Regions from separate parts of the Bacillus coreaensis genome, predicted to be linked through region 1. Evidence: predicted binding sites of a transcription regulator. Region 1 holds the regulator's gene; each other region holds the start of a gene.
What was found. Region 1 encodes LexA, which represses DNA repair genes until DNA is damaged. Its sites were predicted from a motif close to CGAACATATGTTCG; they were not measured.

Region 1 (10,725 bases):
GAATGGCAGAAGAACAAAATGTTAAGTTTATTCGTCTGCAATTCACTGACATCTTAGGAACAATCAAAAACGTTGAGATTCCTATCAGTCAGCTTGAAAAAGCTTTAGACAACAAAATGATGTTTGACGGTTCTTCTATCGAAGGTTTCGTTCGTATCGAAGAGTCAGACATGTACTTATATCCAGACTTAGACACATGGGTAGTTTTCCCTTGGACAGCTGAAAAAGGTAAAGTGGCACGTTTAATCTGTGACATCTACAATCCAGATGGAACTCCATTCGCTGGTGACCCACGTAACAACTTAAGAAGAATTATTAAAGAAATGCAAGACTTAGGATTCTCAGATTTCAATCTTGGACCTGAGCCAGAATTCTTCTTATTCAAGCTTGACCAAGCTGGAGAGCCTACACTTGAATTAAACGACAACGGTGGATACTTTGACCTTGCTCCAACAGACCTTGGTGAAAATTGCCGTCGTGATATCGTGTTAGAGCTTGAAGAAATGGGCTTTGAAATTGAAGCATCTCACCATGAGGTAGCTCCAGGCCAACACGAAATCGACTTCAAATATGCTGATGCTTTAAGTGCTTGTGACCAAATCCAAACGTTCAAGCTTGTTGTTAAAACAATTGCACGTAAGCACGGTCTACATGCTACATTCATGCCGAAGCCATTATTCGGAGTAAATGGTTCTGGAATGCACTGTAACGTTTCTTTATTCAAAGAAGGCAAGAATGCATTCTTCGATCCAACTGGAAACTTAGAACTAAGTGACACTGCTCGTCAGTTCATCGCTGGTATCATTAAGCATGCTCCAAACTTTACAGCTGTAACAAACCCAACTGTAAACTCTTATAAGCGTTTAGTACCTGGTTACGAAGCACCTTGCTATGTTGCGTGGTCTGCTAGAAACCGTTCACCGCTAATCCGTATCCCTGCTTCTCGTGGAATTTCCACTCGTGTAGAAGTACGTAGCGTTGACCCAGCTGCTAATCCTTACTTAGCAATGGCTGTATTACTTGCTGCAGGACTTGACGGAGTGAAGAACTCTTTAACACCACCAGCTCCAGTTGACCGCAACATCTACGTTATGAACAAAGAAGAGCGTCAAGCTGTAGGTATCGAAGATCTACCAGCTACACTTGCTGCTGCTTTAGATAACTTAAAGTCAGACGAAACAATGGTTTACGCTCTTGGAGAGCATATCTTCGAACACTTCGTAGAAGCAAAAGAGATCGAGTGGGATATGTTCCGTACGCAAGTACATCCATGGGAAAGAGAACAATACATGTCAATGTATTAATCCGTTCATAGAAACCCTCAAACACTTTAATGTGTTTGAGGGTTTTTTGTATGTTGTTAATGGTGGGGGACGGTTATGAAACAAACTTGAAACGATTTAAGGTGCGTGAATAAAAATCTCAATTTTACCAAATAATACAACCAATTACAGTTATTTGAAGTTATATTACGGGGGAAAAATAATGAAGTTTCAAGATGGTCTCAAACAAGTGGGAAAAGGATCTGACTTAATTAAGGATGGAAATCTTCTAATTAAAGATGCGACCATAAAAGCCTTTTTTTTCACTTGGCAATGGTGGGTGGCTGTGTTAATGATCATTGTTCCATGGGTACTCTGGGCAATATTCCGTAAAAGGGAGAGCTCAGCACGATTGCTTTTTTCAGTATTTATCGTAATGATACTATCTACAACAATTGATGCGTTAGGAGTGGAATATGGAAGATGGGCTTATCCAGTAAAAGCCATTCCAATTCCAACAATAAGTTATTCGTTTCGTTATTCTCTTATGCCGGTCCTTATTTTGTTTTTCCTTCAATACAGGCCGAACGTTAATCCATTTATAAAGGGAATTATTCTAGCTGGTATCAGTACATACATTGGGATGCCATTAATGGCGTTGATGGATATGTATAAGAAAATAGATTGGGCTTATACCTATTCATTCTTTATCATCTTGTTCTTGTATCTTGTGGCTCATTGGTTTAGTCGAAGAAAGAGCTTTGAGCCATTGTGATAATAAGAAAAGCAAGCATCATTCGATGCTTGCTTTCACTAATTAATGAATATGACGATATACTCCAATAACTTTTCCGAGAATAGACACATTTCGTAGGATAATTGGTGCTAGGGATGAGTTCTCCGGCTGCAAACGAACATAGTCCTTTTCTTTGAAGAACCTCTTAACTGTCGCTTCATCTTCCTCAGTCATGGCAACAACGATATCACCGTTATTCGCTGTTTGCTGCTGCTTCACGATCACGTAATCACCATCAAGGATACCGGCCTCAATCATACTGTCTCCCATAACCTCAAGCATAAATACTTGTTCATCCGCAGGGGCAAGACGTTCTGGGAGAGGAAAATACTCTTCCACATTCTCGATTGCAGTTATAGGTATACCCGCAGTTACTTTTCCGACTACAGGAACGTTAACAATATTATATTTTGGTATATTACTTACTACCTCATCAAGATCCAGAATTTCAATTGCTCGTGGCTTTGTAGGGTCTCTGCGGATATACCCTTTACTTTCAAGTCTAGCTAAGTGGCCGTGTACGGTTGAACTTGATGCTAAACCAACAGCTTCGCCAATTTCACGAACGGAAGGCGGATAGCCCTTTTGTTTAACTTCTTCTTTTATATATTCTAGTATATCTACCTGACGTTTTGATAGTTTTGTCATACTTACCGCCCCTCATTGGTTAATCTTGACTTTATTATAGCATGTTCTACCAGTGCATACAAACATAAGTTCGAATAATCGTTGACACAAAACAAACGTTCGGTCTATAATGTAAATATATATACGAACATACATTCTAATAGAGGTGTTTTACATGAAAAATTTATGGAACAAATACTCATATGCTATTATTCTAGTTGTCTTATCTATCCTATCGTCTATTATTTTGGTAATTTCTAATGGTGAATCAGTTGAGGAAAAATATATGGCTGTAACAATTAATGAAGGGGAAACACTTTGGGATCTTTGTAAGGACTATGCAGATAAACATGCATTATCTGAAACAGAGTTTGTTTCCTGGGTGGAAGAAATCAATGATATTAATGGAAATGTATTATTAGTAGGTGATAAGATCTATATCCCTGTTGAATTAAACGATTCCACTGTTACTCAGCTAGCATCGAAATAGGAGGGATTATGAAGGCGATTATCTATTGTAGAGTTAGTACTGAAAAAGAATCACAGTACTCTTCTCTAAAAAGGCAGGAAGAAGAATTATTGAAGCTATCACAACAACACGGAATGGAAGTTGTTGAAGTGATAAAAGAACAGGCGAGTGGATATGACTTTGACAGAGAAGGTATTTTGCTCCTGCTGTCACGATTAAAGGAAGAGAAAGTAGATGCTGTTCTGATTCAGGATGAAACGAGACTTGGTAGAGGAAATGCCAAAATTGCTTTGCTTCATTGTATACTAAAGGATAACATCAAACTTTTCAGTGTATCACATAATGGTGAGTTACAATTGTCCGAATCGGATTCTATGGTATTGCAAATTGTAAGTATGGTAGAAGAATATCAGCGAAAGCTTCATAATAGTAAAATTAAAAGAGGAATGAACAGAGCTGTTCAAAACGGTTACAGACCAGAGAAAAATCTGAAAAACAAAGGTGTTCATGCCGGGAGAGAACGTATTGAAGTACCGATAACAGAGATTGTACGGTTACGAAACAATGATTTAACATTTTCTGAAATCGCTGCTACTTTAAGAGGGTTTGGTTATGATATTTCAAAAGCTACAGTAAATCGGAGATATCTTGAATACATAGAAGAGCTAAAGCATCAAAATAATATCTCACTAAATGCCAACAAGTCATAAAGATCGTTGGCATTTTTTGTTATTCGTACCTCTTTACGCTTCTTCCTTGTCAAAGACTATATCTTTTAGTAACATGATTTCTATTAGTAAAACTAAAAGAGAAGGAGCAAAGAGATGCTACCGAAGGAAAAAATGGCTAGAATCAATGAACTAGCAAAAAAAGCAAAAGCTGATGGATTAACAGAGACGGAAGCAAAGGAGCAGTCAAAGCTTCGTAGTGAATATTTACAAACATTTCGATCATCTATGCTAGGAACGCTCCAAGGTGTAAAAATTGTTGATCCTTTGGGTGATGATGTTACACCTGAAAAGCTTAAGAGATTAAAAAATAGTAAAAAACTACATTAATCCTCTAAATTTATTTACCAAAAAATGATAGAAAACACTGAAAATTAAAAAATATATGCTTTTTTTCTAAATTTATTAAGGCAATCTGTTGTATAAATAATAGAGCAGATATAATATTAAAAAGTGGGATTATTGAGATAAAGAATAGGAAGGGTTGAAAAAATGTTTGAACAAAAAGATGTACTAGCAATTAACGCAATACGTACTTTATCAATTGATGCAATTGAAAAAGCTAATTCTGGCCATCCAGGTATGCCGATGGGGGCTGCTCCAATGGCTTATACTCTGTGGTCACGCTTTATGAATCATAACCCTAAAAACCCAGAGTGGTTTAACCGTGATCGTTTTGTTTTATCTGCAGGGCATGGTTCTGCATTGTTGTATAGTCTTCTTCACTTATCAGGCTATGGCGTAACAATGGATGATCTTAAGAGTTTCCGTCAATGGGGAAGTAAAACTCCTGGTCACCCTGAATTTGGACATACCCCAGGTGTAGATGCAACGACTGGCCCACTAGGACAGGGGATTGCAATGGCAGTAGGTATGGCAATGGCTGAAAGACATTTAGCAGCCACTTATAATAAAGGCAACTACAATGTAGTAGATCATTATACATATAGTATTTGTGGTGACGGTGACTTGATGGAAGGTGTTTCAGCTGAAGCTGCTTCACTAGCAGGACACTTAAAACTTGGTCGCTTAGTTGTATTATACGATTCAAATGATATCTCTCTTGATGGTGACTTAGATCGTTCATTCTCTGAAAGTGTTGCAAAACGCTTTGAGTCATACGGATGGCAATATCTTCGTGTAGAGGATGGAAATAATCTTGAGGAAATTGCAAAAGCAATCGAAGAAGCTCAAGGTGATCAAAATCGTCCTACACTAATTGAAGTAAAAACAGTAATCGGATACGGTTCTCCAAACAAATCAGGTAAATCAGATGTTCATGGTGCCCCACTTGGAGCTAACGAATTAAAGTTAACAAAAGAAGCTTACCAATGGACATTTGAAGAAGATTTCCATGTTCCTTCAGATGTATACGACACATTCAACAAATACATTGTGGAAACTGGTGCAAAGAAAGAAAATGAGTGGAACGACCTGTTCGATTCTTATAAAAATGAGTATCCTGAGCTTGCTCAACAGTTAACATCTGCTATTAACGGGGAGCTTCCAGAAGGTTGGGACAAGGACCTTCCTGTTTATCCTGAAGGAAAAGCACTTGCTAGCCGTGCATCATCAGGTGAAGCACTAAATGCTATCGCTAAGAACACTCCTTCGTTTATCGGGGGCTCAGCTGACCTAGCTGGTTCTAATAAAACAATGATTAAAGGAGTAGGCGATTATACTCCTGAATCGTTTGAAGGTAAGAACATTTGGTTTGGAGTTCGTGAATTTGCGATGGGTGCTGCGTTAAATGGTATGGCTCTACATGGTGGAGTAAAGGTATTTGGAGGAACATTCTTTGTATTCTCTGACTATTTACGTCCAGCTATCAGATTAGCTGCATTAATGGGTCTTCCTGTAACATATGTGTTTACTCATGACTCAATTGCAGTAGGGGAAGATGGACCTACGCATGAGCCAGTAGAACAGCTTGCCGCATTACGTGCAATGCCAAACTTAGGTGTTATTCGTCCGGCAGATGGTAATGAAACTGCAGCAGCTTGGAAGCTTGCGCTTGAATCAACTGATCTTCCAACAGCTTTAGTTTTAACAAGACAAGACTTACCAACCATTAAAGACACGGATAAAAATGCGTACGAAGGCGTTAAGAAAGGTGCTTATGTCATTTCTCCAGCATCTAAAGAACAAGCAGATGTATTATTACTTGCTGCTGGGTCAGAAGTAGGTTTAGCTGTTGAAGCGCAAAAAGCACTTGATGCAGAAGGAATTTCAGCTTCAGTAGTAAGTATGCCTTCATGGGATCGCTTTGAAAAGCAATCTCGTGAATATAAGCAAAGTGTTATTCCTCCAACTGTTAAGAAGCGTTTAGCTATCGAAATGGGATCATCTCTAGGATGGCATCGTTATGCAGGAGATGAAGGGGAAGTATTAGGAATTGATACATTCGGTGCTTCTGCTCCTGGTGAAAAAATCATGGCAGAATACGGCTTTACAGTAGAAAATGTAGTTGCTAGAGTGAAGGCTCTATTATAAGTTTTAAAAGGTTGTTCTAATAAATAGAACAGCCTTTTTATTTTGTATCAAGACCTACGACTTTTTCCGACAAAAATAGTGGAAGTTTTTGACGACGAAAGACAAACGTTCTATTTCTACTTCTTTATAATAGAGAGAAATAACATTTGGTCAGACGAGGAGGAAACTTGGTGAGAACATATCAGTTGTATTTAATCGATGATGAATTTGCCTCTCATTATTTTGGTAGGGAAAAGATGTTCTTTGATCTGTTTGCTGAGTATAACGAATCCTTCGGTGAACTAAAAAATATATTAAAAAAACAAATTCAGTTTATTACGAAGCCACTATCCACACTTCGCCTTCAACAATATATTCTTCAACAACTAGGGAAAAATCAGGATTTTGAACACAACCAGGGGATATACTATATTCAAAATGGAAACGTAAGCTCTGCGAAGCTAGAGATATTTGAAAAGCATATTACTCTCCATGCATTTGGTAGCTATGATGCAGAGACACTTTTCTTCGAAGTTCTACGTAAAAGTGAGAGCTCTTTTTTGGCAATTGACCTTGTACATGAACGTTACGGGTGGCTTAGACCAATTAAGGAAAGAAAGTTGATTTAAAATAGGAGAAATTGCACAGCAAATATTGTATAATAGCATTTGGTTTAGTACACTGTATGATAGACAACATGAAGGAGGAAGTTTAGTATGTGGACGCATATTCTAGTAGGCGTACTTGCTTTAGCAGCAGGTGTTGCACTAGGTTTTTTCATTGCTCGCCGTTACATGATGAGCTACTTAAAGAAAAACCCACCAATTAATGAACAAATGCTAAAAATGATGATGATGCAAATGGGAATGAAACCATCTCAGAAGAAAATCAATCAAATGATGTCAGCAATGAACAAGCAAACGGGCAAGTAATTTGTCGCGGACAAGCCCTTGTACATAGGCTTATGGTTTGATTGACTCAATCCCGAATAAAGACCACCTTTTCTGCTCAAAAAACAGAAAAGGTGTTTTTTTATTCAGCTGAATCTTTTTCCTGTTTTTTTCGTCTTTTCCTTATCGGAGGTTCTTTATAAGTTAAGCTGTGGACTTCAGTCCTAATAATGTTCCTAAGAAATTGCTCTAAGAAAGGATAGACTCTACCTGTATAGTCTTCTAATGATTTACATTCATAATGAACAGGTAAGTAGACACTATATTTACAGGTAATCTCATAAGCTGGTCTGTTTTTTTGATCAGTTATTTCTTTATAGCTATGTATTTTAATGACATTATGGTTCTTTCGAATAGAAAAACGATGATTTAAATCGTATGTTAAAAACGTGACGTATCCAATTGCATTAACCACCTAATCACACTCACCCTGAAAATATTATCTTATTTATTATACAGGACAATCCGATTTCGTTCATCTCTATCCTAATTATTGATAAGTAATATGGGAAATGTCCATCCTATAGAGGAGGAGGTGGGAATATGGTACGCATTCATAACCCGGTCAAAGGAGATAAAAGTAAGCTAGGTGCAGATAACCAGATGCATGGTGGGACAATGGAAGAAGTCGACCAATTTTCAAATGCTATTTACCAGGCCGTTCATCCGGGTAAAGGCAATGAGGATAATAACAAAAGTAGTAAACAATAAAAACGCCATTATGGCGTTTTTTGTGTTATTCGACTTCCTAACTATCTTCCTTATTTTCACAACATTTGGTAAACTATTCTAGTTACAGGAATTGTTTTTAGGGTTGGGGGTTGTGGGGAATGAAAGTTTTTATTGATTTGATGTGGTTTTTCAAACAAGAGAAAAAAGCATATATTTCTGGGGTTCTACTGTTGTTAATTGTAGCGTTTTTGCAGCTTATTCCTCCAAAAGTGATTGGGCTTGTGGTCGATCATATTGAGCAAGGGTCCTTAACAGCGAAGATGTTAGGTACCTATGTGCTCGTACTAGTTGGGGCAGCTCTAATGATGTACATACTTAGGTATTATTGGAGAATTATGATTTTTGGTTCAGCGGTTAAGCTCTCCATGCAATTGAGAAATCGGTTGTTTCATCATTTTACTTCAATGTCACAATCCTTTTACCAAAGAAAAAGAACAGGAGATCTAATGGCACATGCGACCAATGATATTCAAGCGATACAACAGACGGCTGGTGTAGGGGTACTCACCTTTGTCGATTCCCTTTCTACAGGTGGCTTTGTAATACTTGCGATGGCTTTTACTATCAGCTGGAAGCTTACATTAATTAGCTTGATCCCGATGCCGTTTATGGCGATTTTAACAAGTTGGTACGGAACGTTACTACATAAGCGTTTTCACCTTGCACAGGAAGCCTTTTCATCGTTAAACGATAAAACACAGGAAAGTATCACAGGAATAAAAGTGATAAAAACCTTTGGTCAGGAAAAAGAAGATATAGAAGATTTTCGAAAGCAATCTAATGATGTAGTGGATAAGAATATTTCCGTTGCTCGGGTGGACTCCTTGTTTGATCCAACGATTTCTATTATTGTAGGAATTTCTTTCTTCCTTTCTCTCACATTTGGTGCAAGATATGTTATTAATGGTGAGTTAACGATTGGACAGTTGGTTTCTTTTACAACGTATTTAGGCTTATTGATTTGGCCAATGTTAGCTTTTGGTTGGTTGTTTAATATCGTTGAAAGAGGAAGAGCCTCTTATGATCGCGTGATCGCACTTCTAAATGAAAAAGCAGAAATTGTGGATGAAGAAGCAGCGTTAAATGCGACGCCAAGCGGAGATATTCAATATGAGATCCAGCACTTTACTTATCCGAACGAAGCAGAACCCGTCCTACAAGATATTCATTTTGAGTTGAAAAGGGGACAAACACTCGGAATTGTTGGGAAAACTGGTGCGGGGAAGACGACGTTATTAAAGTTATTGATCAGGGAATATGATGTCACCGATGGTCAAATTATATTTGGTGGTCAGCAGATTACACGATATAAAATTGACAAATTAAGAGAAGCAGGCGGCTATGTTCCACAGGATCATTTCCTATTTTCTGCTACGATTGGTGAAAATATCTCTTTCGCTAAGCCTTTATGCGAAAAAGAAGAAATCGAGGAGGCCGCGAAAATAGCTAATATTCATGAAGATATTACCCAGTTCACAGATGGGTATGATACGGTCGTCGGGGAAAGGGGCGTCTCGTTATCTGGGGGTCAAAAGCAGCGTATATCCATTGCTCGTGCTCTATTATTAAATCCAGAATTACTCATACTAGATGATTCTCTTTCAGCAGTCGATGCCAAAACCGAAGAGGCGATTTTAACATCGCTAAAAGAGAACCGTGAGGGGAAAACAACATTCATTACATCTCACCGACTAAGTGCCATTCAGCATGCTGATCTTATTTTGGTCATTGATAATGGACAGATTGCGCAATCGGGTACACATGATAAGTTAATGGATCAAGAAGGATGGTACAAGGAAATGTACCTAAGGCAGCAGCTGGAAGATCTTGTGGAGCATGGAGGATAAAAGATGGAAAATCAACAATTATCAGAAGGGAAACAGCAGTGGAAAGTATTAGTTCGGCTCCTTGCCTACGCAAAACCTCACACGAAAACGATCGTGTTGGCATTTTGTCTCCTTATACTTACAACCATTGGCGATATACTTGGCCCCATTTTAGTAAAAGTATTTATTGACGACTATCTAAAGCCTAGAAACCTTTTGTTTGAACCGCTTTTTATGTTAGGTGCTGCGTATTTAGGAATTCAAATTTTGAACGTCATTATTTCCTATTTTCAGCTCTTGAAATTCCAAGAGATTGCATTAAAGATTATTCAGGAGATTCGCATTGATATCTTCTCCAAGGTTCAATCACTTGGATTGAAATTTTTTGACAAAACTCCTGCAGGGAGCATTGTATCAAGAGTGACGAATGATACCGAAGCAATTAAAGATATGTTCGTGACAGTGTTAGTAACGTTTATCCAAAGTGGGTTTCTTATTACAGGTATTTTTATTGCCATGTTTATTTTGGATGTTAAACTAGCATTGTTTTGTTTAGTCATTCTACCAGTGATTTTTTTCATTATGAGCTTATACCGAAAACTAAGCTCGAAATTTTACCATGATATGAGAGAGCGCCTGAGCCAGCTGAACGCTAAGCTTAGTGAATCGATTCAAGGCATGGGAATTATTCAAGTTTTTCGTCAGGAAAAAAGAATGCGCGAAGAATTTGGAGTGACCAATGATAAGCATTTTACTGCAGGTATGAAAAATATAAAAGTAGATGGTTTACTTTTGCGTCCTGCGATTGACCTGGTTTATGTGGGTGCCTTGATTATTGTTCTAAGCTATTTCGGTATTTCCTC
Region 2 (10,725 bases), on a different contig from region 1:
AACGATAATCCTTTTCACTATGTAGAATAAGGAGAGGTGTTTCAATCCTTTTTACATAGGCGAGTGGGGAATGCTTCCACAATGTATCAAAGTCCTCAAGCTCCGCTTTTATTTGCCATGTGTTAAAATAATACCCAATATCACTTACTCCGTAAAAGCTAATCCAGTTCGAAATCGAGCGCTGCGTCACTGCCGCCTTAAAGCGGTTCGTGTGTCCAACAATCCAGTTTGTCATAAAGCCACCATAACTCCCGCCGGTAACCCCCAATTTATTTTCATCAATATAGTCAAACTTTTTCAATGCATAATCGACCGCATCCATTAAATCTCCATAATCTCTTCCACCATAATCCCCGCGAACTGCATCAACAAATGACTGACCGTACCCGTGACTGCCTCTTGGATTAATAAATAAAACCGCATATCCAGCTGCAGCTAGCATTTGAAATTCATGAAAATACGTATTGGCATACATGGCGTGAGGTCCACCGTGAATTTCTAAAATACACGGATACTTTTCACCTTCATTGAATGAAGCAGGCTTCATGACCCAACCATGTAACTGCCAGTCATCTGTGGACGTAAATTCAATTTCTTCCACTTCCGCGAGGACGACGTCTTCAAGAAATTCTTTATTTACACTTGTCAATTGCTTTAGCTCTCCCGTTGGTACATCTAGCAAGTAAATGTCTCCTGGCTCCGTTGGTTTACTGATTGCAACGACTGCTCGATTCACTTGTCCACCCGTAGTTGCACCGTATACATGCTGCTTATCAAGCAATGCTGGATACAGCTCACCTTCTACGGAACCATAGTACAGAACTGTATTTCCATGATCGGTTGCCAAGAAATAAAAACTCGTACTGTTTTCCCCCCAAAGCAAGCCTGGAGTGACTACCCCTTGATGAAAATCTCCGATTGCGAAGTCTCCGACAAGCAGGTCTGTGCTTTCCGTTAAGCAAGATAATGTTTCTCCTTCAACATCATAAATCCAAAGCTTAGTCAAAGTTGCATTCTCAAATTCTCTTTCGTGACCAAACAGTCCGATATATTTTCCATCCGGGGAAAAGCTAGCACTGCCAAAATAACCTGTACCTTCTGTCACTCTTCTTAGCTCTTTTGTTTTTATATCTAATAAAAAGAAATCATTTATGAACGAAAAATCTGCATCTTCGCTTAAATCAGCTGATACTGCAAGTGTATTTCCATCTGGAGACCAGCTTTGTAAATGGATATCCATATCGCCTGAAGTAATCAGCTGTACTTCTCCACTTTCGACGTTCACAATCGCAACCTGTTTTACTTTTTCATCTAGGAATCCGGCTGCATCCGATTTATACTTCATCTTCTCTACTACTAACGGCTTCAAAAGTTTTGGATTTTCCCCGCTTTTCTCTTCTTTCTCACTAAGTTCTTCCCCAGGTTTTAACCCGGTAGTAAAAGCGATTTGTTTACCATCAGGTGACCAAACCGGATTGCTCACCCCATGAGCTATGTTTGTAAGCTGTCTCGCTTCCCCACCCTTTTTATGCAGTATGTATATCTGTCCCTTACCACTTCTCGTTGAAACAAACGCTATCTTCTCACCACACGGTGACCATCTTGGAGAAACATTTCGCTCCTTTCCAAAAGTCCATTGAACAGGTTCCGATTCTTCTTCGACATTCATGTAAAAAATATTGGATACATACTCATTTTTCTTTTCATCGATTGACGTTTGAATATACACAAGGTCTTGTCCATTGCTTGCTAGTTGCGGGTCTGCTACTGACTTTAGTAGATATAAATCTTCTGCCACTAACGTTCTTTTATTCACCCATATCATCTCCTTCATATTTACTTATGTATTTCGATAATAGAAATATTATTCCTTCTAAAAAACTTATTTTTTCTTTTTTCTTTTCGCAAACTAACGCACAACAACTTTCAAAAAAATCATTAAAGGTAACATCTTGCCTTTCCTTCGTGAATCGTATAAAATAAAAGGGAACAAATGTTCTTATTTTAGTCTGAAAGGTTCGATAATTATGACTAGAATTCCACCGGAAGAAAGAAATATGATTGAGCAGGCCATCTACTTACCAATGGTACTTACCGTTCTAAACCGTGACATTCAAAGTGTTAACACAAGTACGATTAAGTTAAAGGAACCATATCTTCATTTAATTGAAGAAACCATGAAGGTCGTCCAAAAGGAGCTTAGTGAGATTAAGCGCTATATGAGTAAAAATAAAATGAAAGTTTACCAGTCCAATCAAGACGAAGCATTTACGATGTTCACCTTTCTTTATAAAGGATATGAAGAGCATCATAATTATTTTAATCCAAGAATTCGAAACAAAGTCCAAGAACTGCTTGAGTATTATTTATTTAAGCGAGAAAAAAACAAAACAGAAGCATAAAGCTGCTCCTGTTCATGTTGCCTTAATGGCCGTAATTTCCGTAATCCAGTTGGTTTTCTGACGCCCTCATCTTTTTCCCAAAATTCACATACATGGTTCTTGTATCCTCTAGACGCTTTCCTAACTTGGATCGTACTAGCAGGGTTCTTGAGATTTGATTGTGAAAAGAGTTGTAGGAAATTGGAATATTCATGACTTCCTTGTTCGTGAACATGACCGTCGTCTCACTCTTATCACCCTTTTTATAATCGACGATATGCTCATGAGCAAGCCAAATACATTCCGAATTATCGGGGGAAGTGGTTGGAAAAAAACAGATGAAATTTGTAGGGGAAACAGGAATGGGGACCTTGTGTGTAATTCCAGTTAGCTGTCTAACTCCGTCCTTTCTACCTTCATAACTTGATCCAAAAAACTGACAGCTTTTTTTTATGATTTCAATGGGCTTAAAAGGGGAAAGGCAAGTATCTTCTGTTTCATATACCTTTGAATATGTTTTGCACCCATATGTAGTAGGCATAATCACCATCGTAAATGGGTTTATTTCGTACTCCTCTACCAGATTTCTTTGATGCTGCATTCTCATTCTTTCATCTCCTTATCACAATTTTGATTCACCTCCTATCATATCAGCTTGAATAAAAACAATATTAGATTTTGTGAAAAATTCGGAATTAGTTCACAATTGAAACTTAAACTTTCTAAATTTTTTAAAAATTCTGTTGATATTTTCTGTATTGTTAAATATAATATGAAAAAGACATCAGAGGTGATTTCAATGAAAGAAAAATCTTATACAGAGCTAATGAAATCCAGTGCCATGAACCGTAAAAAAGCGAAGGAATCATTTGTGTTAGATTTGTACGTTGAGATGCTGCTGTCAGAATCATTGTTAAAAGCGGAAAAAGAAAAACTAACAAAACGAATTGATCAAGCCATTGACGAAAGAAACAGACAAGAGTTTTTTAAGCTATCAAATGAATACAAGCTGTTGACGAAGAGATTCGGGACTTAAGAAAAAAATGGGGCTCCTTTTAAGGGCCCCATTTTCTTCTTATTGCTGATTTCTTTGCTCAAGTTCATATTCTTCAATTCTTGTAATACGCTCAAGCATGGTTGGATGACCATAACGGAAGATTTTTACAAGTAGAGGTGGATTTACCTGACTAAGCCCCGCTTTTGTTAGCTCTTGGAATGTTCCAATCGCTGCCTCCGAATTCTGTGTCATTTCAATTGCATATTTATCTGCACGCATCTCTTGGTATCGTGACACCGTATTTGAAAATGGACTTGATACATACATCAGCATCGATAACAGCAAAAGAAACAGTGGGAGCGATCCAATATCGTTAACTGCAGAAATTTTTAATGCCTCTCCCCATCTGCTCACAATCGCTCTCATTAACCTCGAGATGATATAAAGTCCTAGCAGGGAGAACACCAAATACCCAGCTATCCCAATATACAAATGCTTTTCCACATAATGGGCCATCTCATGAGCCATGATAAATAGAATTTGATCTTCGGTTAATCGATTAAGAGTCGTATCCCATAAAACAATTCTAGAATTTGATCCAATTCCTGTAACATACGCATTGAGGGCATTCGTCTTTTCGGCCATATTCACTTCGAATACATGCTCCGCAGGAATTCCAGCCGAGTCCGCTATATCAAGGATTTTAGCCTCAAGCTCCTTATTTTTAAGTGGATAGAAATCATTGTACAAAGGGTCAATCACTACAGGTTGTAAAAACATCATAAATAAAGTGAACGGTATGGAAATTAACCAGGCATAAAACCACCACTTCTTACCGCTCTTTCTCATCAGCCAATACAGCACAGTAACAATAAGAAACAAAGTACCGTAATTAATCCAAAAATCAATCAACTCATCCTTCATCCAAGAAGAAAAGGATTGGGTTGAAATATTATATTTCTTTGAGAGTGAATAGCTAACATAGCTCAGTGGAGTGGTAGCTATAAAGGCTGCCACTGACAACCAAATTAAATAAATTGCTTGCTGGAGAATCCGATATTTAGCGGATTGTTCCGACCAGCGCTTGAACGCCTTAGATAAACCAAACAATAGAATAAGCAAATAAAATAACCATTCAATTGGGGTCGAGATAAAAAACAAGAAATTACGAATTTTCGAGTATTCTTCTGATAACATTAACTCTCTTTCATTTAAAAAAGTAGCAGGATCTGCCTTCGTTCCCTGGTATTCAAACGGCAAGCTTGATTGTGAAAAATAAAATAAATACCAGTAAAAAAAGAGTACATATAAACAAAAGGCAAGCACACCGTACAAGCCAATTTTCTTAGCCAAAAAATATCTCCCCTTTCCACCTTGTCCAACCCTTTTGTACTTATTTTAGTTATAAAAATAGGATTTAGAACCAGTAATTACTATATCCCAAAAGATATTAAAAAAACTGTTCCTCCAGGAGAAACAGCTTAGAAAAAATAAGAATACACTGTAAGTACCGTGATTGAGCCAATAACGACTATTATTACATTAGCACCGAGAAAAGCAGCGATAAACGCGGCTGCAGCCCCTAGAACGCCATACCAAAGATCATCTTGAATAAATAGTATACCAGGGAATATTAGTGCCCCAAGTGTTGCATATGGTACGTTTTTCAGAATTCCTTGTAAAAATGAGGGTAATTCCTTTCCTTTAAAAAGCACGAACGGAAGCATTCTTGGAATATAAGTGACTAATCCCATTCCAATAATCATCCATAGAATCTCACTTTTCATGTACCTGCTCTCCCTCCCGTCCCCTTAGAGTTTGAACAACTTCCACTATAATAGCTGATAGCAAAGTGGAAGTGACAATGGACCAGCCTGTAGAGAGGACTTCTGTCATCGTAAATATCGTATTAAAACTCGCTGCTATTACCGCTAAAAAGACCACCTTCACGCTCTTTTTCATCGATGGCACCACAAGTCCGATAAACATCGCATAAAGAGCAACCGACATACTTTCTTGAAGAGTCTGTGGTAGAGAAGCACCAATAATATGACCTAAACCGGAGTTAATTACCCAACTCAAATATGAAACGGTAATGACTCCAAACAGAAATCCAGTCGAAACCTTGCCATCTTTTAATGCGGCAACAGAAAACGTCTCGTCTGTTATTCCAAATGAATAGAGCATTTTAAGTGAAGTTCCTTCCTTTTCTACCTTTTCATTTAAGGAAGCTGACATGAGAAAATGTCTGATGTTTACAATAAAAGTCGTTAATACAATCTCAAATACTCCTGTACCAAGTGTGAGCAAGCTAAGACAAATATATTGAGAAGCACCAGCGAATACAATGATACTCATTAGTACGGTTTCAGTAACCGTAAGCCCTGTTGTTTTAGCGAGTAACCCAAATGTTAACGCAATCGGAAAATAACCAATGCCAATTGATAATCCTGCCTGTATTCCCTTTCGAAACTCACTGTTACTTCTAACAGAAACTACTTCTTCCAAAAAAAATTCACCACCATGTTGTCTATCGACTATGAATCTTACAAAATACATAAAACTGGAAACTCAGGTATCGAATATTATACCTGTACAGATAATATCCATCAACACAAAAAAGAAAACACACAGAGAGTCTCTCTGATGTGTTCTCTATACAAGCACTGAACGGTCACTACTCATTTTAGAACCACGAATACGCTGGAATTCCTCTAGAAGCTTTTCGACAGTTAGCTTTGATTTTTCCTCTTCATTTGCTTCAAAAATGATTTGACCACTATCCATCATAATCAGTCGGTTGCCAAGATCAAGTGCCTGTTGCATATTATGAGTAACCATTAAAGTGGTTAAGTTCGTTTCATTTACAATATCTCTAGTTAAGTTTGTAATAAGTTCTGCTCGTGATGGATCAAGAGCAGCTGTATGCTCATCTAAGAGCAGGATTTTGGGATCTGTAAAGGTTGCCATCAATAAGGATAATGCTTGGCGTTCCCCTCCTGATAAAAGTCCCACCTTCGCCTGAAGACGATTTTCAAGTCCTAGATGAAGCGACTCTAATTTTTCGATAAAAAACTCACGGCGTTTTTTGGTTACTCCACGGCTCAATCCTCGTGCGGATGCTCTCGAAAAGGCAATGGCTAAATTTTCTTCGATTGTCATAGAAGGAGCTGTTCCTGCCATCGGATCCTGAAACACCCGACCAATGAGACGAGAACGTTTATGCTCTTTCATGGAAGTAACATCCTGGCCATCTACCTTCACCTGACCAATGTCGGGAAACATTTTTCCAGAAATAAGGTTCATAAGAGTTGATTTCCCAGCTCCGTTACTTCCAATCACAGTGACAAAGTCTCCCTTATTCAAAGACAAATTCACATGATTAATGGCAATCTTTTCATCCGGTGTGCCTTCATTGAACACTTTATAAATCTGATTTAGCTGCAGCAAGCTGTTCACCACTCTTCTCTAAGGAGTTAGTTTGTCTTAATGCTGATTCAAGCAGGCGTTTTTTCTTACGTTGTCTTTCTTTTTGCTGATTAACCAGCTTAGGAACAACAAGGGCAGAAACAACAATAATCGCAGTAATTAACTTCATATCTCCCGTTTCTAAAAACTCTACTCGTAACGCCAAAGTAACAATAATTCGATAGACAATCGCACCACCGATTACAGCGAAGGTCGCACGAACAATATTTTTCGCTCCAAAGATTGCTTCACCGATAATTACCGATGCCAATCCGATGATAATCATACCAATACCCATTCCAACATCACTGAATCCATTGTACTGAGCGACCAGTGCACCAGCAAAGGCAACGAGGGCATTTGATATACCTAAACCAATTACCTTTAATGTATCCGTGCTAGCAGAAAAGCTTCGAATCATCGTTTCATTGTCACCTGTCGCACGCAATGCAAGACCGATATCTGTCTTTAAAAATGCATCAATCAATCCTTTAATAATAAATGCTAGGATGAGCATAAAAAGCAAAATTCCCCATGTTTTTGGAGTATAGTCGGCTAACCCTATGGAAGCAAACAACGAACCAATTGTCTGATCAATATTTAAATTCGACCAAAAATCCGAAATTTTTGTAATAACCGTTTCCTCTGATAAAAGTGGAACGTTCGATTTCCCCATAATTCGCAGGTTGATCGAATAAAGAGCAATCATCATTAAGATCCCAGACAATAAGGGATTGATTCCTCCTTTAGTGTGAAGAAGCCCCGTCATGCAACCGGCAATAAACCCTGCAACAAGTGCCGCCATGGTTGCAATAAAAGGATTGGTACCTGACACAATTAATATAGCAGCAACTGATGCTCCCGTAACAAAGCTACCATCCACTGTTAAATCAGGGAAGTCTAATATTCTAAAAGACAAGTACACTCCAAGCGCCATAAGGGCGTAAATGGCACCTGCCTCCACTGATGAAAAAATCGCTGTAAACATAGATGCTTCTCCTTTCTTAAATACGGAAGGGCTTCAAGGAATAAATCCAGAAGCCCAAACCAATATTCATTAGTCTACAAGTTCCGCAAGTTCTTTCCACTCGTCCTTTATTTCAATACCCATTTCCTTTGCAGCTGTTTGGTTGATTAATAGCTTTAAGTTTTGTGGATACTGAACAGGTAATTCTGATGCCTTCTTTTCACCTTTTAAGATTTGCGCAGCCATAACTCCTGCTTCATAACCGATATCACCGTAATCAAAGCCGAATGCTGCAAAACCACCGCGTTTAACTGAATCTAACTCTCCTACAAACAACGGTAAATCTTCATCATTAGCTACTTGAATAACAGACTCTAAAGCCGAAACAACTGTGTTATCAGTAATGATATAGAACATATCAGCCTTACCAATTAATGATTCAGCTGCTTGCTTTACTTCAGAAGAAGTAGAAACCGTAGCTTCAGCAAGCTTCAAGTCTGTCCCTTTTAGTGCTTCCTTAACAAGATCGATTTGGGCAACTGAATTTTGTTCACCTGAATTGTAAATAACTCCAACCGTACTACCACTAAAGTTCTCGTTCATAAAATTAACCATATTCGGAATCGCGTCTGGATGTGTATCTGTTGTACCTGTAATATTTTCTCCTGGCTGATCCATAGCCGTTACAAGAGCCGCACCTACAGGATCAGTAACAGAGGTAAACACAATTGGAATTTCATTTGTTGCGTTTAACGCGCTCAATGCACTTGGTGTAGAGTTAGCAAAAATTAAGTCCACTTTATCACCAACAAAGTTGTTAGCAATCGATTGGTTATTATTTTGGTCTCCTTGTGCAATTTGCACATCATATTCCACTTCAAGCCCTTCCTCTTCAAGCGCTTTTTGGAAGCCTTCAAGTGCAGCATCTAACGATGGATGCTCAACAATCTGAGTTACACCGACTTTAAGTGTCTTTACTTCTGAATCTCCATTTGCATTATCTGTTTCTGAAGTACCACAGCCACTTAAGAATAATGCTCCTGCAATCGAAATGGCAGCGAGTGATTTCATTTTTCTTAGCATAATATTTCCCCCTCTTACTCTCTCTCTATACTTTTTTACTTTTATGCTTTCATGCACTAAAATATCTACCTATTATTATATAAGGAGCCGTTCTTTTCTACAAGTCTTTTTTATAAATTTTCTAAATATTTATTATACTACAAAAAAGAACCAATCGATTCGACTGGTCCTTTTATCTACTTTCCTTGAAAATTTGGTTTTCTCTTTTCACTAAAGGCTTGTAACGCTTCCTTACGATCCTCAGTTGGTATCGTTACCTCATAAGCTTTCCTTTCAATCTTTAATGCCGTATTCAAATCTACACTCATCCCTTGATGAACGGCAAATTTCGCTTGCTGAAGAGCAATAGGGGCATTAGCAAGCATCTCATTAGCTAGCTTTAAGGATTCATTCATAAGAACATCAGACTCGGTCACTTTGTTCACGAGCCCTAATTGTTCTGCCTGTTCAGCTGTTATTTTTCTAGCAGTTAATATAAGCTCCAATGCTTTTGTTTCACCAATTAAACGTGGCAAGCGCTGTGTACCACCTGCACCTGGTATGATTCCAAGACTCGTTTCGGTCAACCCCATTTTAGTACCTTTTACCGCAAGACGGAAATCACACGCTAGAGCCAGCTCCATTCCACCACCAAAGGCGTATCCATTGATTGCTGCAATGGTTGGTTGAGGAAGCTCACTTATTTCTGAAAATACTTCTCCGATTTTGTGTACATTTCTCATCACATCCTCAGGTGAGAGGTGTTTTCGTTCCTTTAAATCAGCACCTACACTAAAGGCTTTGTCACCTGCACCGGTGAATAAGACAGCACGAACTTCACGGTCGTGACGTACTTTTTGCACAATTGCCTGAAGTTGCAGCAAGGAATCATAATTGAAAGCGTTCATAGCATCCGGACGATGCAAGGTAACAAAACCGATGAAGTCTTTTTTTTCAAAAAGTATAAGGGACACCGCTCATTCCTCCTTCAATCAAAAAGCAGACATATTTCAGCCTGCTTTTTACTAATTCTATGCTTGAATGATTTGTTGTTTTAACGCTCTTCGTAAAATTTTTCCCGTTGTATTCTTTGGAAGCTCCTCAAGAAAATCTACAGAACTAGGAATCTTGTATTTTGCTAACCGCTCACGGCAGTAAGCAAGAACGTCCTCTTCTGATAGCTCTGTATTCTTCGTTACCACATAGCTTTTCACCGCTTCCCCCTGCTCCGGATCAGGAACGCCAAGCACTGCCACCTCGATTATATCGGGATGACTATAAAGCACTTCCTCTATTTCTCTCGGATACACATTGTAACCACCGACAAGAATGAGGTCCTTTTTACGGTCAACGATATAAAAATAACCTTCCTCATCCTTTCGAGCTAGATCACCGGTGTATAACCAGCCATTCCGAATAGCCGCCTGTGTTTCCTCCGGCATTTTATAATAGCCCTTCATCACATTAGGACCGGAAACGATAAGCTCACCAACCTGGCCGACAGGAACCTCTTCTCCTAATTCATTCACAACCTTGTTTTCCACATGAATAATGGACTGACCAATCGAACCTGCCTTTCGTGGACGATCGAGCGGATTAAAGCAAGTAACCGGTGAAGCTTCAGAAAGTCCGTATCCTTCAGAAATAAGCACGTTGAACTTCTTCTCAAAGTTTTCGAGCAAGGAAACCGGCATCGAAGCACCACCGGAAATACATAATCGTAAGGATTGTAAGTCCTTCGGATCTCCAGCTTCGTATTGGTAAAGGAAGTTATACATAGTAGGTACACCCGCAAATACAGTCGGTTCATATTTCTTTGATAAGCGGAAGATTTCAGCAGGGCTAAATTT
Region 3 (10,725 bases), on a different contig from region 1:
AAAGTCCTGTTAGTACAACGAGCTTATCTCGCGGAATGGTCACATCGATATCCTTTAAATTATGAGCTCTAGCCCCTTTAACTATGAGCTTTTCCATTGCCATTGATTCGTCATCCTTCCGCTTTCAACTCTAATATTAAATCACGAAGCTCTGCTGCTCTCTCGAAGTTGAGCGCCTTTGCTGCTTCTTTCATTTCCTTCTCCATATCCTCAATTAGCTTATCACGCTCTTTTTTCGTAAGCTTTGTAAGCTTTTCTGTTGTCTTGTACTCTGCTTCATTCTCAGCCGCATGTGTTGCACGAATGGCATCTCTTATATCTTTTTGGATTGTCATCGGTGTGATTCCATGCTTTTCATTGTACTCTTCTTGAATGGCGCGACGACGTTTCGTTTCTGAAATCGCAAGCTCCATTGAGTTTGTCATTCGATCGGCATACATCACCACATGACCGCGGGAATTACGCGCCGCACGACCTATGGTTTGGATCAACGAACGTTCTGAACGAAGGAAGCCTTCTTTGTCCGCATCCAAAATGGCTACTAACGAAACCTCAGGAATATCTATACCTTCCCTTAACAAGTTAATTCCTATAAGAACATCATATTTTCCAAGTCTTAGCTCTCGGATGATTTCAATTCTTTCGAGCGTTTTTACCTCAGAGTGTAGATATTGTACCTTGATACCGATTTCTTTCAAGTAATCTGTTAAATCCTCGGACATCTTTTTTGTTAACGTTGTGACAAGAACGCGTTCATTCCTCTTAATCCGCTCATGAATCTCACCGATAAGGTCATCAATTTGCCCTTCAATCGGACGAACATCAATCGTTGGATCAAGCAATCCTGTTGGACGAATGATTTGTTGAACCATTTCTGGCGTGTGCTCGAGCTCATAAGGTCCCGGTGTTGCCGAAACAAACACAATTTGATTGATCTTCTCCTCAAATTCTGTAAACGTTAAAGGTCGGTTATCCATCGCTGAAGGCAGACGGAAGCCATGATCCACGAGAACCTGCTTACGCGCTTGGTCGCCGTTATACATTCCACGAATTTGCGGAAGCGTCACATGCGACTCGTCAATGACAATTAAGAAGTCTTCTGGAAAATAATCGATCAATGTATATGGTGTTGACCCAGGTGGTCTTAGAGTTAAATGTCGGGAGTAGTTTTCAATTCCCGAACAGAAGCCCATTTCCCGCATCATTTCTAAGTCATAACGTGTACGTTGCTCTAATCGCTGTGCCTCAAGAAGCTTTCCGTTTTCACGCATGTCCGCTAGGCGTTCTTCGAGTTCCTTCTCAATATTTTCAATGGCAACAAGGAGTTTTTCTTCACGTGTAACGAAGTGGGAAGCTGGGAAAATGGCAACATGTTCTCTTTCTCCAAGAATCTCCCCTGTTAATGCATCAACCTCTCGAATTCGATCAATTTCATCACCAAATAGCTCTACACGCAAGCAATGCTCATCCCGTGAAGCCGGGAAAATCTCGACCACATCGCCACGAACACGAAATGTTCCACGCTGAAAGTTAATATCGTTTCTTTCATATTGAATATCCACTAAGCGATGCAAGAGCTGATTTCGCTCAATTTCCATTCCCGTTCTTAGTGAGAGCACAAGATCTCGATATTCCTCAGGAGAACCTAGACCGTAAATGCAAGAAACACTCGCAATGATAATAACATCTTTTCTTTCAAACAAAGAGGATGTAGCCGAGTGACGAAGCTTATCAATTTCGTCATTGATACTAGCATCTTTTTCGATAAACGTATCTGTTGAAGGAACATACGCTTCTGGCTGATAATAATCGTAATAGCTAACAAAATACTCGACCGCGTTATTCGGAAAAAACTCCTTAAACTCACTATAAAGCTGGCCAGCAAGTGTTTTATTATGAGCGATCACAAGTGTCGGCTTATTCACTTCTTTAATCACATTGGAGATCGTAAATGTTTTACCAGTCCCTGTTGCTCCAAGCAACGTTTGACGTTTTTCACCATTATGTATTCCATCAGCAATCCTTTGAATGGCTGCAGGCTGATCTCCTTGTGGTGAGTATTTAGAGACTAATTCAAATTGGTCCTTCACAAGTACTCCTCCTATTAAAAGTATCCATTAGAATTTCATCTATAGTAACTAGCTGCGACGGACCTGGCTGAGTAAATATCCTATATTTTCATATTAATCATTCTACCACAAATAAGGGAAAACAAACCAACAATATACGAACAAATATTCGATGTTTTTCGTTTTTACGATGAAGTCTGTCAGTCTCAGTCGAAAAAAGGTCAATCAAACGTTTGATTGAAATGATTCAAACACCCTCTGTAAGTGAAAATGGCATAAAAAAACTTGTCGAAAATTTTATCGACAAGCTTCTACCTACGATCGTTTTTTTGCCCTCTCTCGAACCATTTTCGAATACGCAAACCCAACCGTTAAAGACAATGCATCTACAATAATGAGCGATAAGGAATCAGTATAACCCTTATAAACCGATGCAGCTATTAGTGCAACTGTAAGCAATAAACCAATCACATGGCTGTATGTAACTCTTGTGAAAAAAATAACGAGAGCACCAGGAATAAAAAGACCCAATACATACTTCATCTCGTTCAACCCCTCTTTGTTACCACTTATAGTTCTAGAATATATGGTCAACTCCGGTTGCACAAGTATTTCACGTATGGAAAGTGCATACTAAGAAAAAAGTAAAAGGAGCATAACGAATATGGCTAGAAAAAGACGTCCATTAATCCCAGAGGCTAGAGAGGCATTAGATTCGTTAAAAGCAGATGTGATGAAACAGAGAGGGTATATGGTGCCTAACGATAACCCGGACCAGGTAAAATACGAAGTGGCAGCGGATATGCATATTCCACTGAGTAAAGGCAATAACGGAAATCTTACCTCCCATCAAGCAGGCAAGATCGGTGGCCAAATCGGTGGAAGCATGGTCAAAGAAATGGTCCGACTTGCACAAGAAAGAATGAGAAATCAAAACGAATAAAAATGCCTCTAAATGAGACATTCAGAGCAAGATGCTTGACTCCTGGGGGATCAGCGGGACAAGTGAGACCCCACAGGAGTGTCAGCGACGAGGAGGCTCACTGCCCGCCCCCCGGAAAGCAAGCGCCCGGAGCGGAAATCAGCCCTTTTCCCACCAATCCCGAACAAAAAAATGACAAAAGGCAGCGAGAAGAACTTCTCACTACCTTTGTCGACAGTCCGAATGCCTCTAAATGAGGCATTTTTAACTAGCATTACCGTATTTAGATAAAATATCTTCATAATTAGAACGCTTGACTGGAGGGGAGTAGAAATAACCTTGCACCTCGAAGCAATTCATGTTTTGCAGGAAACCGATTTGATTCGACGTTTCCACACCTTCTGCAATGACCTTCAGATTTAGGTTGTGAGACATCGAAATGATGGCAGATATAATTTCTTTATTGCTCTCATAATCAGCGATAAAGGACTGGTCAATTTTCAAACGATCGACAGATAACTTTTGCAAATAACTTAAGGAGCTATACCCTGTTCCAAAGTCATCGACACTTATCTCAACCCCGACTTCTCTAAGGGCAAGCAGGTTTCGATTGACTCGCTCCTCTCCACGCATAATAACACTTTCCGTAATTTCAATCTCAATATCACTGCCATCGATCTCATAGGAGGCTAAGTTTTTTATGATAAAATCGACAAAGTCTTCTTGGTAAAAATGAATGACGGAAATATTAATAGAAGTTCTAGGCACCGGCATGCCTTTCCGTTTCCACTCCCCAATCGTTTCGAATACTTCCGTAATTACAAATCTCTCAAGATCAATAATTAAGTTACTTTCTTCGGCGATAGGAATAAACTTACTTGGAGGAATAAATCCGTTCTCTTCATGTTCCCAACGAATGAGTGCCTCGGATCCCACCAATAGATTTGAACCCGTATCATATTTCGGTTGATAATAAACCGTTAACTTGCGATTCGCAATATCTCTTCGAAGATCACTTTCTATCTTTATTTTATTAAGTGATTGTTCCTTCATCGTCGCCTCATACACAACATATCGATTGGATCCTTCATTTTTCGCACGATACATCGCAAGATCTGCCGCCTTCAATAATTCTAAAATCATTTCTCCATCTTTTGGAAAATAAGCCACACCGATACTCGCTGTAAGTAAAAAGTCAAAGCCATCGAGTACGATGGGGGTTCGAAAACCTTCAATAATCATTTGAGCAACCTCATCATAGTCTGCTGGATGAGGTAGTAACGCAGCAAACTCATCTCCCCCAAGCCTTGCAATCGTACAATTTTCAGGCATGAGCTCCTCAAGCTTTTTCCCGGTTTCTTGAAGAATTTTATCACCGAAAAAATGACCAAAGGTATCATTAATCCGTTTAAAACGATCAAAATCAATATAAAAAAGATAAAAAGGTTTATTTTCATCAATCGCCTCTGCTGCCACTTTTTCAAGCTTCCGTTTATTCGGTAAATTGGTTAAATCATCGTGATAAGCAAGGTAACGAATCGTCTCCTCGGCATGCGTCTTCTCTGTAATATCTCGGACAATTCCATATACCCCGATCAGTTCTTCTTTCACAATGATTCGAACAGGTGTAATTCTAACATCAATAAAAAAGCCATCTCGATGTCGAAGTTTTACTTCAACCGATTGAATATCTTCTTGAAGGAAGCTTTGAAGATAGTGATTGAATTCCTCTTCGTCGCAGATTAATAGCTCCTTGAAATGCAATCCCTTAATCGCTTTTTGATCATAGCCTGTAAGTTTAAAGGCTTCCTTATTCGCATGCATAATGTTGCCTGACAAGTTTACGGCAAATACGGCATCAGGATTATGATTAAATAGTGATAAATACGATTGAATGTTACGCATCAATAAACGTTCACCAAACAGGTCAGGAACTAGCATGAAAGCAAGATTCGTAATGACACTATATGTAAAAGGCAAAAGCATAACCAATGGATTTGTATTCCCCACACCAATTTCTTCAAGATTCAGCATAGATACAACAACCATAAAAGGAACTCCTGCAAAAGCAGCTCCGCCAAGAATACTACCAACAAGTTTCCAACGAGACAGGAATTGATAGATATCCGAATTCGTTATTTGAATAAGAAAGCGAAGCAAGGAAAACATCGTTGCTAATGTTAAAAATACAGTCATGGTCCCTAGCATCGGCTTAATATCTAGATGATCCGAGTATAGAAGATAAAAACCAAGACTAAGTGTACCTAAAATACAAACCGTAACGAACAATCCTGCAAATATATACTGAATCGAACTATTTAGTCTCTGTTTCGTTACCCCAAGAGCAATATAAGATCCGATAAAGCAAAAATAAAAACTTAATTGAAAGTATAAATTGATATTTCCTGTAGAGTAAGGTAATTCCATTGCCAAACAAACCAATAACAACGCTAACCAAAAAGTAAAGCCAAGCATTAACGAGTATATTGCTCTTCTCATAAACGTATAATTTTCTAGCTTCAACCGACGACAAAATTCTGCCCCAAGTGTACAGCATATTATCGAAATGAAGATAGCAATCAACACATCGCTTAAATTGAACACATAAAATGTGGCAGACCCAAGCAAAGTAACCCCTCATCCCAGAGCAAAATTCAGTAGACTGCCCTTTTTCGACCTACTGTGGACTCCATTTTACCATGATTCGACAGTAATATCCTACTATTTTCGCAGGGAAAAGGGATTATTTATTCGATCAACGAATGAAAGACCCACCTGATTTGAAGGTGAGTCTTCGTCTAGTTTCATGATTCTCAAAATCGAGATAATTTAGAAAATAAATGCGTCGATTGCGTAAGCTCCAGGACCTGTTAATGCAACACCAATAGCGATAACTAATAACGTTAAGTTGTATTCATATCCATTTGCTGTTGACCATAACCCATTGGCACCGTGAACTTTTACAATGGACATAACCATAGTTGCAGCAATAAGTAGACCTGCAAGTGGAGTTAAGAATCCCACAGCAAAGAATAAGCCACCCACCAACTCTGCTAAACCAGCAAGAAGAGCCATTGTTACACCTGGCTTTAATCCAAGCGACTCCATCCAGCCACCGGTCCCTTTTAGTCCGTAACCACCGAACCAACCAAACAATTTCTGTGCACCATGACCTATGAATAATAAACCGATAACGACACGAATCAATAATAATCCTAAATCTAACATCTTGTAATTCCTCCTAGTTGTTTATTAAGGCTCTTTTCTAAACATTGTTGCTATAAACACACTTTTTAGGATTTTAACTATATGTTTCAACAGCCAATCAGAATTTTTTCATCCTTAGAAAAGAGCTACTCTCCCAATAGACCAATAAACACAGTGTTACACGGGGAAAAATCCGGCATTTGGGATTTTTCCAAAAACAACAATCTTTACGAAAACAGCTTTGTTAATTTGATAGCTCTTCTACTTTCTTCTTCGTTTTTCTTAGTACATCTATTAAACTGTTTACCTCTTGATGATCTAATGAAGCAAACATGGAATCAATCAGTACTTGATGCTCCGGAATAAGGGTATCCATTACTATTCTCCCTTTATCCGACAAAGAAATATGAATGGCTCGCCGATCTCCTGGACAAATATTCCGCTCTAAAAAACCCTTTTGTACCAGCTTATCAACTACATACGTCATCGATCCGCTAGCCACAAGAATGCTGCTCCCCACTTGATGAATCGTCTGCGTCCCCTTATGATAAAGAACTTCAAGAACCGAAAACTCTGTCACGCTTAGATCATGTTTTGTTACATTGGACTTTATACATTCTTGAATCGCCTTTGTTGTTTGCATGAGGAGCAGAAAAGGTTCATTAGAACAAATCTTATCCATATGCTCACCCCCTTGTCTTTTTATCTTCGATTCAAATATCTTGAATATGAGATAATAATATTATGAATTCGAGATATTGTCAATGGGTGAGTGGCAATTTTTTTATGACCTGCTTGCCCTTGAAAAATTACCTCCTAATGTCATAAACATGACTTTATGACGTGACAGACCATTAAGATGAAATACATCAGGTCATAAGATGCCTTTTATGACCTGATGCACAAGTAAAACTAGCTCCACGAGTCATAAGACTAAGACCGCTTCATGCCATTTTCACTCTTCCTGACCAATCCCCTTAATCTGCATAATTCCTTCTTCCAATCGCTGATCAACAATGTGAGCGTCGTCGATATGTTGTAAAATCGCGTCATTTACTTTATTGAACACTTCTTTTGTCATACAGATTTCTTCAATGATATCTCCACTAAACGATTTTTGTTCTTGAATGGTGTGGAGAACCGATTGTACTTCGGTTTGCACCGTTTCAATCACCTCAAGGATATGATCAATCTTCGCGGTTGTTCCCGTACTAAGCTCAATTCCTTCATTAACAACTGTCAGACTTGTTTGTGTTTCAGTGAGCGCTTTGTTAATTTCCTGCTGAATACTTCTCGTGAGGCCGTCGATGTCCATGGTGCTTTTGGCTGTACTTTCCGCAAGTTGTCTCACCTCACTTGCGACCACAGCAAAGCCTTTTCCATGTTCTCCTGCTCGTGCTACCTCAATTGATGCATTCAAGGCAAGCAAATTGGTTTGTTCGGCAATGGCATGAATGACCTTGACAATGTCCTCAATTTCTTTTGAACGTATATTAAGGTGATTCATACTGGTTGCCGCTAAGCTCGATTGCTCCCCAAGCTTCTTGATCATTGTTTCTACTTTTCCAACAGACTCTCTACCCTCCTTCGACTCTCTCACCATTTCCTCCGTGGAATCTATCAAAGTTTGTCCCATCACAAGCATCTTGGTCGAAATTTGATTAGAGTGTTGACTGATTTCTTCCACTTTATCGAACCTTTTTTTAATTTTTTCGACGAGTTCTGCTAGATCATGATGCTGTCCATTCACAACCTCGTGCTGGTTCACTGTTGACAACAAATCCCCATACAAGCTATGTAAAAAATCCTCCATCCGGTTCTCCATCTCCTGATTTTTGTGTTTTGCTTTCATATATTCAGCTTTGAAAAAGTCTAATTCACTTTGTAATCTTTTGTTTTCACGAATGGTCCTAAACATATAGAGATGCCCCTTTTATCAAATGATAGTAAAATCATATCGCATTCAGATATCTCTTTTTGTGATATATGTCATAGGTACAAAAAAACACCAAGCATTTTTAAATGCTTGGTGTTCATTTCACAATTAGCACCGGACAGTTTGCTCGTTTGGCTACTTTATGACTCACACTTCCGAGAACAAATTCCTGCAAGCCACTTAATCCTCTGCTGCCAATCACAATAATGTCTGCATGATGATTGTTTGCATATTCAACTATCGCAGGGCCCGGGTCACCCTGGAGAATCGTTACCTTATAGGATACTTCATGGGTTCTGGCCATTTTTTCGACCTCTCTTATTCGTTCTTTACGTTTTCCATCCAAGTCTGCTGAGTTCCAATGGCTCAGCACGTCTGATTTCACTTTATCAGCATCAACAACAATAACAATCTCTACTAATGACCCTGGGGTGCATTTTGCCATATGCATAGCGTTTTCTGCGGCTCTTTTCGCATGATCCGATCCGTCGGTGGCTAAGATAATATTTCTATACAATGGATAACCTCCTTCTTTTGTTAAAAAAGTCTAATATGTTAATTATGCGTGAAATGCATCATTATCGCAGTGATGTTCCTCACCGCACCCTCTCATTCCTTCACATACTTGCTATTAAAAAAAGAGAGACATATTCCCATGTACAAGCCCATATAGTTTAAGGTAGAATATAAAACGTAATTATTACGGTTTAATTAATACATAGGAGGGACATATGAATCGAATTGTTCGAACGAACTTGATTGATATCGCTGGATTGATTTTATTAGCAGCTGCTTTTCTTTTACTACCATTAAAATTAGACGTTGGGGACGTTCTTCCCTCTTCATTTTTAAATCTTAATACCATTTTTCTAAGTATATTAATAGAAGCTTTTCCTTTTGTGCTTATTGGTGTTCTGATTGCAGGTGTGATTCAAATCTTTGTAACAGAAGAACATATTCAGCGGTGGATTCCTCAAAGCAGGACAAAGGCGATTATCATGAGTTGTGTGGTCGGTGCATTATTCCCTGCCTGCGAATGTGGAATTGTACCGATTGTTAGACGACTTGTAGCTAAAGGGGTCCCTCTATATGCAGCCATTGGCTTTATGCTAACAGGGCCACTGATTAACCCGATCGTGATTGCATCCACGTATATGGCGTTTGGAAATAACGCGGCCATTGCGGGGTGGAGAATGGGACTTGGATTTGCAGTTGCTCTTTTTGTTGCGTTTCTAGTGAGCTTTTTCTTCAGAGGTCATCAATTCAAGCAGGCACTTGTTAGTACGCAAACCATCCCTGTAGGTAGAAAAAAAGAATCTTTTATCAAGCGTTTCTTCTCGATGCTTACCCACTCCATCGATGAGTTTTTTGATATGGCGAAGTTCTTAATTTTTGGAGCCTTACTTGCTGCAGCTGTTCAAACGTATATGCCAGCAAAATCCCTATTAGAAGCAGGAGATGGTCCTTTTTCCTCCGTCGCTGTCATGATGGGTCTTGCTTATGTATTATCTCTTTGCTCGGAAGCAGATGCATTTATCGGTTCATCCTTTAATAGCATTTTCCCAACACCATCTGTCCTAGCCTTTCTAATTTTCGGACCGATGATGGATTTAAAAAATACACTTATGATGTTAAGTGTGTTCCGTGCAAAATTTGTTTTTAGTGTACTGTTCTTTGTTGCAACGACTGTGTTTCTATCCATTGTGCTCGTACAGAGCTTTTTATAAGGAGGGATTTTAGATGGTCTTCCAAGCACAACAAGCTCTACGTGCAGCCATATTGCTTTTTTTCACGGTATTAATTTTCAAATTTCACTATACGGGTGAGATTACCAAGTTTATTAATCCAAAATACATCGGACTCAGTCAGATCGCATCTGTTCTGTTCCTAATCTTGTTCTTCATCCAAATCACGCGTATTTGGGAGAAAAAGACTCATCACCATCATCACGACCATGAGTGCAGCCATAATCACGACTGTGATCATAACCATGACCATGGAAATACACCTATGACACTAAAAAAAGTGCTCTCGTACGTCATTATTGCCTTTCCTCTCGTTACTGGTTTTACCATACCAGCAAAAGTGCTTGATTCCTCTATCGCAGAGAAAAAAGGGGGAATGGCGGTGATTACTGGAAAAAGTGAAACACCTTCAACCGATGAGTCAACAAATGAAGAAGATGTTCAACCATCCGACACGGAGGTACTTCCAAATCCGCATGGAGAAATCACTCAAGATGAGATGAATTCTCTTGTTCAAAAACTAAAGCAAAGTGATCCGATTGACATGAATGATTATGTGTATTATTTAAACTATGAAGAAATTAGTAAGGACGTAGCAACTTTTAAAGGAAGAGAAATCACCTTAAAGGGCTTCGTTTATAAAGAGGAAGGCTTTCAAACGGATCAGCTTGTCATCTCCCGTTTCTTGATCACACACTGTGTGGCGGATGCAAGCATTATCGGTTTTTTAACACAATTTGATGAAGCAGCTACTCTCGAAAAAGACACATGGGTGGAAGCCACTGGTGTAATAGATGTGACAACCTATAACGGGACGGAGATGCCTTTTATCAAAATTACCGACTG

Region 2: the regulator LexA is predicted to act here: its motif matches at 1,987-2,000, upstream of ACQ5H4_RS19220 (YhjD family protein).
Region 3: the regulator LexA is predicted to act here: its motif matches at 2,228-2,241, upstream of uvrB (excinuclease ABC subunit UvrB).

What each region holds. Positions count from the first base shown of each region.
Region 1 is NZ_JBOCCY010000002.1:490,440-501,164, forward strand. It holds gene glnA (type I glutamate--ammonia ligase) at 1-1,304, shown strand, start outside; gene ACQ5H4_RS05635 (CBO0543 family protein) at 1,486-2,037, shown strand; gene lexA (transcriptional repressor LexA) at 2,080-2,706, opposite strand; gene yneA (cell division suppressor protein YneA) at 2,861-3,175, shown strand; gene ACQ5H4_RS05650 (YneB family resolvase-like protein) at 3,184-3,864, shown strand; gene ACQ5H4_RS05655 (DUF896 domain-containing protein) at 3,979-4,212, shown strand; gene tkt (transketolase) at 4,375-6,375, shown strand; gene sirA (sporulation inhibitor of replication protein SirA) at 6,546-6,983, shown strand; gene ACQ5H4_RS05670 (YneF family protein) at 7,071-7,286, shown strand; gene ACQ5H4_RS05675 (hypothetical protein) at 7,848-8,015, shown strand; gene ACQ5H4_RS05680 (ABC transporter transmembrane domain-containing protein) at 8,135-9,883, shown strand; gene ACQ5H4_RS05685 (ABC transporter ATP-binding protein) at 9,887-10,725, shown strand, end outside.
Region 2 is NZ_JBOCCY010000016.1:73,785-84,509, reverse strand. It holds gene ACQ5H4_RS19225 (S9 family peptidase) at 1-1,825, opposite strand, end outside; gene ACQ5H4_RS19220 (YhjD family protein) at 2,028-2,402, shown strand; gene ACQ5H4_RS19215 (competence protein ComK) at 2,425-2,988, opposite strand; gene ACQ5H4_RS19210 (IDEAL domain-containing protein) at 3,181-3,417, shown strand; gene ACQ5H4_RS19205 (M48 family metallopeptidase) at 3,457-4,731, opposite strand; gene ACQ5H4_RS19200 (AzlD domain-containing protein) at 4,860-5,165, opposite strand; gene ACQ5H4_RS19195 (AzlC family ABC transporter permease) at 5,155-5,886, opposite strand; gene ACQ5H4_RS19190 (ABC transporter ATP-binding protein) at 6,034-6,828, opposite strand; gene ACQ5H4_RS19185 (ABC transporter permease) at 6,803-7,834, opposite strand; gene ACQ5H4_RS19180 (ABC transporter substrate-binding protein) at 7,904-8,896, opposite strand; gene ACQ5H4_RS19175 (enoyl-CoA hydratase-related protein) at 9,073-9,849, opposite strand; gene ACQ5H4_RS19170 (fatty acid--CoA ligase family protein) at 9,907-10,725, opposite strand, start outside.
Region 3 is NZ_JBOCCY010000008.1:114,011-124,735, reverse strand. It holds gene uvrA (excinuclease ABC subunit UvrA) at 1-103, opposite strand, end outside; gene uvrB (excinuclease ABC subunit UvrB) at 111-2,090, opposite strand; gene ACQ5H4_RS14305 (CsbA family protein) at 2,385-2,612, opposite strand; gene ACQ5H4_RS14300 (alpha/beta-type small acid-soluble spore protein) at 2,734-3,012, shown strand; gene ACQ5H4_RS14295 (EAL domain-containing protein) at 3,256-5,619, opposite strand; gene ACQ5H4_RS14290 (DoxX family protein) at 5,821-6,219, opposite strand; gene ACQ5H4_RS14285 (MarR family winged helix-turn-helix transcriptional regulator) at 6,443-6,880, opposite strand; partial or broken gene ACQ5H4_RS14280 (methyl-accepting chemotaxis protein) at 7,154-7,696, opposite strand; gene ACQ5H4_RS14275 (universal stress protein) at 8,232-8,651, opposite strand; gene ACQ5H4_RS14270 (permease) at 8,866-9,861, shown strand; gene ACQ5H4_RS14265 (TIGR03943 family putative permease subunit) at 9,875-10,725, shown strand, end outside.